DNA from 3 places in the Paenibacillus sp. EC2-1 genome. Region 3 is predicted to be linked to each of the others. Evidence: riboswitches for the same ligand, from Rfam matches in the RefSeq annotation. Region 3 holds a riboswitch; each other region holds the start of a gene.
What was found. Region 3 has a riboswitch for cyclic di-AMP ahead of ACK8P5_RS11715 (APC family permease). Riboswitches for the same ligand answer to the same signal wherever they lie in the genome.
Positions count from the first base shown of each region.

Region 1: another riboswitch for cyclic di-AMP. It lies ahead of ACK8P5_RS00565 (C40 family peptidase); the one in region 3 lies ahead of ACK8P5_RS11715 (APC family permease).
Region 2: another riboswitch for cyclic di-AMP. It lies ahead of ACK8P5_RS15090 (C40 family peptidase); the one in region 3 lies ahead of ACK8P5_RS11715 (APC family permease).

Region 1 covers NZ_CP186006.1:118,190-121,468, reverse strand. Annotated here, with positions in the region: gene ACK8P5_RS00575 (M1 family metallopeptidase) at 1-422, shown strand, start outside; gene ACK8P5_RS00570 (hypothetical protein) at 434-1,258, shown strand; cyclic di-AMP (ydaO/yuaA leader) riboswitch at 1,453-1,589, shown strand; gene ACK8P5_RS00565 (C40 family peptidase) at 1,592-2,065, shown strand; gene ACK8P5_RS00560 (C40 family peptidase) at 2,479-2,946, shown strand; gene ACK8P5_RS00555 (GNAT family N-acetyltransferase) at 3,046-3,279, shown strand, end outside.
Region 2 covers NZ_CP186006.1:3,252,843-3,256,121, reverse strand. Annotated here, with positions in the region: gene ACK8P5_RS15100 (P-loop NTPase) at 1-429, opposite strand, end outside; gene ACK8P5_RS15095 (four-helix bundle copper-binding protein) at 648-977, shown strand; cyclic di-AMP (ydaO/yuaA leader) riboswitch at 1,214-1,346, shown strand; gene ACK8P5_RS15090 (C40 family peptidase) at 1,350-1,823, shown strand; gene ACK8P5_RS15085 (phosphotransferase family protein) at 1,911-2,858, shown strand; gene ACK8P5_RS15080 (2Fe-2S iron-sulfur cluster-binding protein) at 2,893-3,279, shown strand, end outside.
Region 3 covers NZ_CP186006.1:2,465,012-2,468,290, reverse strand. Annotated here, with positions in the region: gene ACK8P5_RS11715 (APC family permease) at 1-1,739, opposite strand, end outside; cyclic di-AMP (ydaO/yuaA leader) riboswitch at 1,875-2,032, opposite strand; gene ACK8P5_RS11710 (DUF4179 domain-containing protein) at 2,365-3,231, opposite strand; gene ACK8P5_RS11705 (sigma-70 family RNA polymerase sigma factor) at 3,218-3,279, opposite strand, start outside.

The DNA of each region.
Region 1 (3,279 bases), 2.3 Mb from region 3:
TAACAAAACAACCATGGCAGTCCTATTTTGACCAATACGTATACGGGAACAAGATGGCTGATGTCGCGATTGAACAAATTGAGACCAAAAATACCGGTTCACGCGAGGAGCCTGCATATGAATCTATAGTAACCGTCGTAAATAAGGGGGGCACGGTTACGAACATCCCGATTACATTCGCCTTCGAAGATGGAAGGACTGTAGAAAAAATATGGGACGGTAAGAAAAAAACAACGCAGTACAAAATCGAGCATCGCTCTCCATTACTGTGGGCCATGGTTGATCCTAAATTTACAATCGTGCTGGAGAACAAACATATTAATAACTATATGAAGGCGGAAATGGATCCGAAAGTGCTCACGCGCTGGAACCTAAGCATTAACAAGCTGGTAGAGGCACTGTTCGGCAGCCTGTCATGGTAAGGGGGGAGAACATGAAAAGCTATACAGGCAAAGGCTGGACCAGTGTAAAAGATCAGTTCTATGTTATTATTCTGTTGTTTTTATACAAGCTTTTGTGGGGATATTTTCTTTACCGGATCGTAAAATCAGCCGTTGTTCCACTTCTGATGCGATTTCCTGATCCCGCTCCAAGTGAGCTTAGTAAGCTGCTGTATTTCTATGAGGGAGAAATGGCCTTATTACAGAGTAATGACGTTCACACCTATGCCTGGATACTTATACTTATGCTAATGATTCGGATGGTGCTAACTCCACTCATTCAAGCAGGTATACTCTACAATCTTCATCAGGAGGCAAAGGGAGAGCGAGGATTGTTCCTCTTTAAAGGAATGAGACAATTATGGAAACCAGTAACCCTGTTTTACATAATTGAGACTCTATTTACCTTTATGCCAGCTTATTGGCTGGTGCCCAAAATGCTTCCTTTTCTATTCGCGGCTATTCGAGAGCCTTCTGCCTTGCTCCATCTAGCCCCTTACATCCTTGGTTGGTTAATTTACGCGTATCTGCTTCGGATGTGCCTGCTTTACATGCAGTTCGGAAAAACAGGTGGGACCAGCATGATATCAGCTTTATGGATCTGCTTGCGTCATATCGGAAAGGTCACTCTGATCTCAATCATAATTGGTGGAACGGGAATGGTCATGCTTCTATTACTCAGTGGATTATCATTCCTATGGGCTGGACTAATGGGTCTGATCATTCACCAAGCTAGCTATTTTATAAGTAGTCTATTCCAGCTCTGGAGTATCACAACACAGTACCAGCTATGGCTTACACATGAACAGCAACGTTAAAAAATACTCTCGTTCCAAAAAAATCCCAATCCTTCTCAAAGGATTGGGATTTTTCGTATAAAAATATAATTTCCTCGTTTGCCAAATTGTTAATACTCTGCTAAAATAACGAATGTGATAGTAACAACTTTGTCATCTTTATTGTAACTTTTTCATATGGATAAACAGTCGAATATTAGAACTAGATTTTTTATACCATTAAGAAGCCGAATTCCCTTACATGGGAAGCGGGGGATCCGTCTTGGGTGCATTGATCTCGCAACAGAGTGATCATAGGCTAACCTTCAGCCGAACCCTTAAGCTAACCTCGCAGGCATTGGAAGGAGCTTTCTCTTGAAAAAAAAGTTAACAGCCATATCGATCGGACTTACACTCGCTCTTACATTAAGTGCCGGAAGCGCTTTCGCTGATTCCAAGCTTAATAACGCAATCAAACCAGTCATTGGTGTCTCATATAAAATGGGTGGAACAACGACTAAAGGATTCGATTGCTCTGGATTTACAAGTTATGTATTCAAGAAAATTGGACTCACATTGCCTCGTGCATCCGCATCCCAGTATAAAGTTGGGACTGCCGTAGCAAAGAGCAATCTAAAAGCTGGTGATCTTGTATTCTTTAATACCTCCGGCAGAGGCGTATCCCATGTTGGGATTTATGTAGGCGGTGGTAAATTTGCACATTCCTCAACTTCCAAAGGTGTTACCATTACTGCACTCAATTCCAGTTACTTCGGAAAACGGTACATAGGCGCTAAGCGTGTTATGAGCTCGAGTAAGTACAAAGCCGTCGCTGTCAATTATAATTAATTATCATATAAGCCGTTACCTAAGCCCGGATGAGATCTCTACAATCTCCTTCGCGGCTTTTTCTTTATACTTATATAACGTATGGACCTTGCAAAAAGTTCACCTTTTTATAAAATAATTTTTAATTATTTTCTTAGGTATCATGTCTTACTTGTGATTTACCCTTATTGCAGATGATTAAACATGTTTCAGGTAAATTTGAATCATTATTTGTCTTTTTTCTTCGTCACATAACCATTTAAACCACTCGAAAAGACAGCAAGAAACAATTGCCAACAGGACAAGCCCTCTGATAGAATATCAGTGTAATCATTCCATCATTATTGTAAGGGCTTTTATACATAGAACATTGTGCCGAATAGCCTTCAACCGAACCCTTAAGCTAACCTCGCAGGCATGGAAGGAGTCTTTATATGCTAAAGAAATTAGGCGTATCTGTTATCGGCCTCACTCTCCTACTTACTTCTGGGATCAACAGTGCTTTTGCAGACAGCAAGCTAGATCAAGAAATTGACCAAGTTCTTGGAACAAAATATAGTTATGGCGGAACAACAACAAGCGGATTCGATTGTTCTGGGTTCACAATGTACATATTCTCTACGCTGGGATTAAAGCTCCCGCATCAATCGAGCTCCCAATTCGAGATGGGGACAACGATAACCCGCCAAGATTTGCGCCCGGGTGATCTCGTGTTTTTCAATACGACTGGCCGCGGGGTATCCCATGTAGGCATCTACATCGGGGATGGGAAGTTTGCTCATGCCTCTACTTCCAGAGGTGTTGTTACCAATCGTTTGAGTGATAGCTACTACGCAGAACGATATATTGGCGCCAAACGAATTCTGGATGACATATTTTACGAAAATCTTGCAGCAGAATAACTCATTTTTTTTATAACATACTAAATCATATCCGCGAAGAGAAGCTTCCTTTCTTTTGGCGGTTTTTTCTTCCTTACTCAATTAAAAAGGAGACAACTTATGAATCACCAGACAGAACAGCTATATGCCATTCCAATGACGATCGACCAAGCAGCTGAAGTTTGTGAATGGACGTATCCAGCTCCGTATAATATATACGGCTGGCTACCTTTTGAACAGATGCAGGGTCTCGGTATTGAATTTGGTGATCCGGATATCCGTCGTCAGCAATATATATCTATTATGGATGAACAGGATCGAATGTGGGGCTTCGCTCAGTTGTTCCCAATGGAG
Region 2 (3,279 bases), 790 kb from region 3:
GAGATTCAGAGTCACAGTAGATTTACCAACGCCTCCTTTGCCACTAGCAATGGCGATGAATTTCACCCCAGCTTTAACCATGGGGCTCACTGGAAAGGGATTCGGAGCTGCAGGTCTTGCTGCTGATTTTGTCTGTGATTGTTGCATCTCCAGTGCTCTAATGGATATGTGTTGTTTCTCCTCTTCGGATACTGTCTTTATTCTTATATGTATACTTAATACTCCTATGGTACGAAGCAGCTCTTCGATCTGTTGTTTCTGGGTTTCTGTTACGCCTTGTGTCTGATCTTGTTCGGTAGCGATCAGGGTCAGTGCAGCTTTGTCTTCCTTCAACATGACATCTCGGATGTATCCAATCTGAATCAAAGGAAGTTTTAGATTGGGGTCGATGATGGTTGCCATTTTGCTTTCAAATATCTCTCTAATCATAAGTCACCTCTATACATGTTTCTTGATTGCCGATTTTCTTGTTCAGTTCAGTTTAAAGAAGTTGAAACGACTAGTCAATGAAAGCTCGATTGTGATGTATTTTGTGAAAATTTTGTGAGTATATAGCCATTCTACACAGAAACCACACAAATTCTGTTTAATAAGAGGTAGCCTCGTTTTGCAAAAGGTGAAATTCGATTCTGAAGGGAGAACTACCTATGTCACATGAACAAATGCAGAAATGTATTGATGAATGTCTACGTTGTATGCAAGCTTGTAACCACTGTTATTCCGCTTGTCTGGAAGAAGAACATATGGAAATGATGAAGGAGTGTATCCGCCTAGATCGGGAGTGTGCAGATTTATGTGCCTTTGCAGCACATGCAATGTCTATTAATAGCTCTTATGTCAAACAAATCTGCGAGGCATGTGCAGAGATGTGTGAGAGATGCGGCAATGAATGCAAAAAGCATGATCATGAACACTGCCAGCGCTGCGCTGAGGCATGTTTCAGATGTGCTGATGCATGCCGAGCTATGGCAGCTTAAACGAGATTAGTAGAGTCGAATAGTAGGAATAAAAGCAGCCGGATTTTTCCGGTTGCTTTTTTGATGTCTTCATTTGAAATATCATCTGGTATAGTCCAACCGTTTACGGATAGGTAAATAATAGGGGAATGATAGTGAGAGAAGGAATAAGTAGAGGAAGAAATTACATTTTTGTCACTCATATCATTGACATATCTAGCCAAAATATATTACAGTATGATAGGGTTACAAAATATTAATGAATTTTGCCGAATTTCGTTTTTGAAAACGGGGGAACCGATCCGGGTGAATTATTCTTGCAATAGAGGGAATATAGGAGACCTTCAGCCGAACCCTTAGCTAACTCCGTAGGCACCGAAGGGAGAAAGTGTTTTGAAGAAAGTCATTATATCATTACTAGGGTCTGCACTTATTTTTTCTTCTGGCGCCTTCACAGCATACGCTGATATGCCAAAGCTTCAAAGTCAAGTAACACAGTTGGTTGGAACTCCGTATAAATGGGGTGGAACAACGGAAAGTGGATTTGACTGCTCAGGATTTATTCTGTACATAATGAATCAATATGATCTAGATTTACCTCGTACATCAGCTGCACAAGCCAAAGCGGGGACTCATGTTGATCAAGAAGACCTTCGAATGGGAGATTTGGTATTCTTTAATACAAGTGGTCGTGGAGTCTCTCATGCAGGAATTTATGTCGGAAATGATCAATTTGCTCACGCATCAACAAGTAAGGGTGTAAGAATCAGTAAATTGTCTGAATCTTACTATAAGACTCGTTATGTAACTGCACGCCGCGTGATCAGTCAAGAGAATTATGTTCAGATGGTAGGAACTATTAATTAATAATGAATCAAAGCCCGCGATTAATATCGCGGGCTTTTTAAATATATGATCGTATTTCAAAGTGATGAACATGGGGGATTATTCGTTATGTCTTACTTATTTCGAAGAGAAATTAACAACTGGCATTCCTGGGGAGCTGTTTATCAGTCCATAGAAGATTTCAGGCTATTAATCGAAGAAATATTTGCAAGAGAACAACTGACTGGAGCAGAGCATATCTCTCACTTGAAGCCAGGAACCAACGCGGTGTTCAAAACAGGGGATTATGTCATTAAGATTGTTGCCCCATTAGAATCGGGTTTAGATACAGACTTAGATTATAGAGCTGAACAAACAGCAATGCAAAGAGCCATCCAGCAAGGGATTCGTACACCATCCATTGTTGCTGCGGGCACGTTAGAGGATAAGTATGCATTCAAATACCTCATTATGGATTATATTGAAGGGGAAAGTGCTGGCGATGTCTTCACTCAATTAACTCTCGAAAAAAAGAAACAGTTCATCGAAGAGATGCAGCATAATTTATCGAAGTTGAATATTCGTCCTGATGAAGAGTTTAGTCGTGAATTCATTATAAATAGAGCATTACATAACGAGAGATGGCATATTGTAGCACCCGAAGTAGGCAAGCAAATTAATGATTATCTAAGAGAGTATAAGATTCAAACTTATGTTCATGTGCATGGTGATCTAACAGGTGACAATGTACTGATCAATTCGATTGGACAGCTCTATATTATTGATTTCGCTGATAGTACAATTGCACCGGTTGAATATGAGTTTCCTCCAATTATATTTGAGTTATTGCAAAGTGATATCGAAGGCATTTTTGAGTTTATTAAGGGGTTGGGGATGAAGTATAATGAGTTTATTGATCGATTATTTGCAGGAACGCTGATGCATGATTTTGGCGCGAATTTTGTAAGAGCGATTTATGAGAAATATACGGGCAGAGAAATTACAGAACTGAATGATATTTTTGAAATCAAGAGATTGCTCCATAAGCATCTTCTGCCAAATTCCCTAATTACATAAGTTTAGTCTATCTGTTTGAGGAGGGAAGTACAGCGTGTTTAAATTTTGGAAAGGTCGGGAGAAGAAAGAATCTGTTCTTGAAGCTTCCGAGGCATCCACTCCTAGTATACAAGCAAGTACAGAAGAGAAGCTTGTACTGTTACGAGGAAGGAACACCGAGCAGGATGTTGCTCCGGTTGTCGGTATGACGATTCTCGAACTTGCAGAACGGAATGAGGTCGATTGGAACTCTTTTTGCAAAAGGGGGACTTGCGCTCGCTGTCGTTGTCATATAAGTGAAGGAATGGAGCATATGTCCGCTGCGAATGAAGCGGAAGAGAATAGACTGGATCCTGAAGAGATTGACGATGGTTATCGTTTAGGATGCCAGACGAAATTCGAGAGAATAGGCGTTGTTTCTATTAAGCACGCACCATACTTT
Region 3 (3,279 bases):
TTATGAAGTAGATTTTGCCAGCCTTTTTTAGGAATGAATTGAGGAATAACGACTGTTACTTGATATTGAGATTCAGCCGCTTTACGCTGCACAGTATCAATAAATTTACCTAATGGATGAATAATACTCCGGTATGGAGAATTTATCGTCACAAGCCTAACATCGGGTCTCCACTTCTTCCACTTTTCTTCGAATCGAGTTAACTCTTCTCTTTCAAACGGAATGTAGAGTGCAATAACTTGGTCAGCTGATAAAGACTTCGCATAGTTTAATGAATGCTCAACGACATGAGTTATTCCTGACACCGGTAGAATAACAACATTACCTTTGATTTCAACCGATGGTTCACAAGTTGTGATGCGCAGTTGTTCACCAACAGCATCATAATGCTTCTTAATTCGATAGAACAGATACACGATGACCGGTAAGAATATAAAGAATGGCCATACCTGAGCAAACTTAGTCATGAAGAACATTAGGAATACCGTTAAACTGATCACGGCACCTATTGTATTAATTAATAGTTTTGGCATAAAGCCTTCCGGTTTCTCGCGAATCCATTTCAACATCATCCCTGTCTGAGAAAGTGTGAATGGTATAAATACACCCACTGCGTATAAGGGAATGAGGTGCTCGGTTTGACCATGGAAAGCAATAATCAGCAGTATGGATAAGAAGCCGAGAATCATAATACCGTTTGAATATCCTAACCGATCTCCCCGTGCGGTAAACATTCTGGGAATAAATTTATCCTTAGCTAGATTAACTGCAAGAAGTGGAAATGCTGAATAGCCTGTGTTGGCAGCAAGGATAAGAATAAGTGCTGTAGTTCCCTGGATAAAGAAGTACATAAAATTACGTCCAAAAGTCTGATTGGCTATTTGAGATACGACGGTCTCCTGCGCTGTGGGTGCTATCCCATAATAATAGGCAAGGAATACAATCCCTGAGAATAATACAGCTAATAGGATTCCCATGGCCATTAGTGTTCTTGCTGCATTTTTAGGTGCAGGGTCTTTAAAGTTAGGAATTGCATTGGAAATCGCTTCAACGCCTGTGAGTGCCGAACTTCCTGAGGCGAATGCCTTTAAAAGTAAAAACAAACTAATTCCAGCAACTGGCGTACCGATCGGAGCATGTAAATCTGGAGAAACATGCCCCGTGAATATATTGTACATACCCACCACAATCAAAATAAATAATGCAAATACGAATAAATAGACAGGGTATGCTAACACCGTAGCAGATTCGGTTACTCCACGGAGATTTAGAATTGTGATCAGTATGACAAATGCAACAGCTATACTCACCGTATGTTCATGGAGTGCTGGAAATGCCGAAGTCAATGCATCTGTTCCTGCTGAGACGCTGACCGCTACAGTCAAAACATAATCCACGAGTAAAGAACCCCCGGCAACAAGTCCAGGGAGAACTCCTAGATTTTGCTTAGATACAACATACGCTCCACCACCGTGCGGATAAGCATAAATGATCTGACGATAAGAAAGTATCAAGGCCGTTAGTAGAACCAATACTCCGATCCCAATAGGTATTGAATACCAAAGAGCTGCTCCACTTATTGTAATGAGAACAAGTAGGATTTGTTCAGGACCATATGCCACGGATGATAAAGCATCCGAGGATAGAATGGCTAGTGCTTTTTTCTTGTTAAGTTTTTGTTCTCCTAACTCGTTCGATTTCAATGGTCGACCTATCAAAAGTCTTTTTAATGCTGCCATCGTTAGTTCACCGCCAGTGGATAAAATTAAAGGAATGGATGTGTCTTACGGCGTCCCGTATCAGCATTTAGGCACATCAAAAAAGCCACAGGAAAGTTGGACTTTCCCGTGACTTGAAGAAACAAAGTTCACGACAAATCCTCTTTCATAACGCTTACGAGGTTAGCTGACGGATTCGGGATCGAAAGTATCCCTACACTTAGTAACTAGCCAAGTGATTCACCCCTGAGATGAGATTAGCCTCATCTTAATGGTTCCCCCGCTTCTGATTAAGAATTCAGCGATCTAGGACTATTCAATGTTGCTTCCAAACTGGAATCACATTCAAGATTATGAATGAATCTTACTCCCATCCCGTACTTACTGTAAAGATCCAAAGAGACACAAATCGGTTTAAAAATGCCGGATATAATTTCATGATACCGATTACAAAGGCTCAACACCCTTATTATCGTGAATTATCTCGATTTCGCTCTTGTTATTACAGAAAAAAAGAGCAGACGCATTTAGGTCTGCTCTTTTCTTTTATGAATGATCTGATTTTGAGCCAATAAGGCGACTTAATGTGGACTAAACACGAACGCTAGGTGCCTATTCTCCATATAGGATCAACTTTTAAGAACTCTCATTTTATTTTAAGCTCAATTACAGGCTCTTCAGGTTCCTGTACTGTTGTTTTTGATCTGTTGAGTTCAGGAGATAACTTCATAACGATTGATTGGGGCTCATCCAGCATATTGCTGCCGAATACATACTGCATCCCGTCCTCAGTTCCGCCTCCTGAGATACTAGGCGCTTTGTACATTTTCCCTTCAGCCGTTTCTGAGACAATTTCATGGTGATTAAGCATTTCGCTAATTGAAGTTCTAGTTTTAAAATTATTTGTTTTCCCAGGATTATATACGAATGTAGCTCTTGTCATCAGCGGAGAAACTTCAACCTTGGATAACAACACTTGATGATCGCCAAGCATGAACGATTGATCCGGTTTATATATCTCCGTCTTGGTTAAAGAAAATTTCGGGTCCAAGTCGAACTCTACCTTTATTCGCTCTGAATAGTTCATCTCTGAACGGATCGTGCCTGTCTTGGGATCAGAAAGCTTACCGGGATCAACGGAGGCAATTTGGAAATCGACTTCAATACGATTCGGTAAAGGCTTACTACGATCAAGTTCTAACGTTGAACGCCCCTGCCAGCTCTGACCTTCCAAGCCACCAATTTTCGACGTATTCCCTAGATAACGACCTGTTTGTATGTCTGTCATGCGAACACTGTTCACATCATATATTTCCTGAGTCGAATCTGATGTAGCCGTATACAACAAGATTAACTTGTTCTCGTCTGCAGTAACGGCATCGATGGTAATCTGGTAAGGTCCTGATTTCGCCGACTTGTTGATCACCTGTATATAGTCATTTCGTATCGCAGACTCCAATGTACCTCCATCAATATCGTAGGCGGCCATACTCTTAAACTTAAATCGCAGCAATCTCTGATAATGTCATGTCATTGTAGTATTTTAGAAGCAGCACATGGC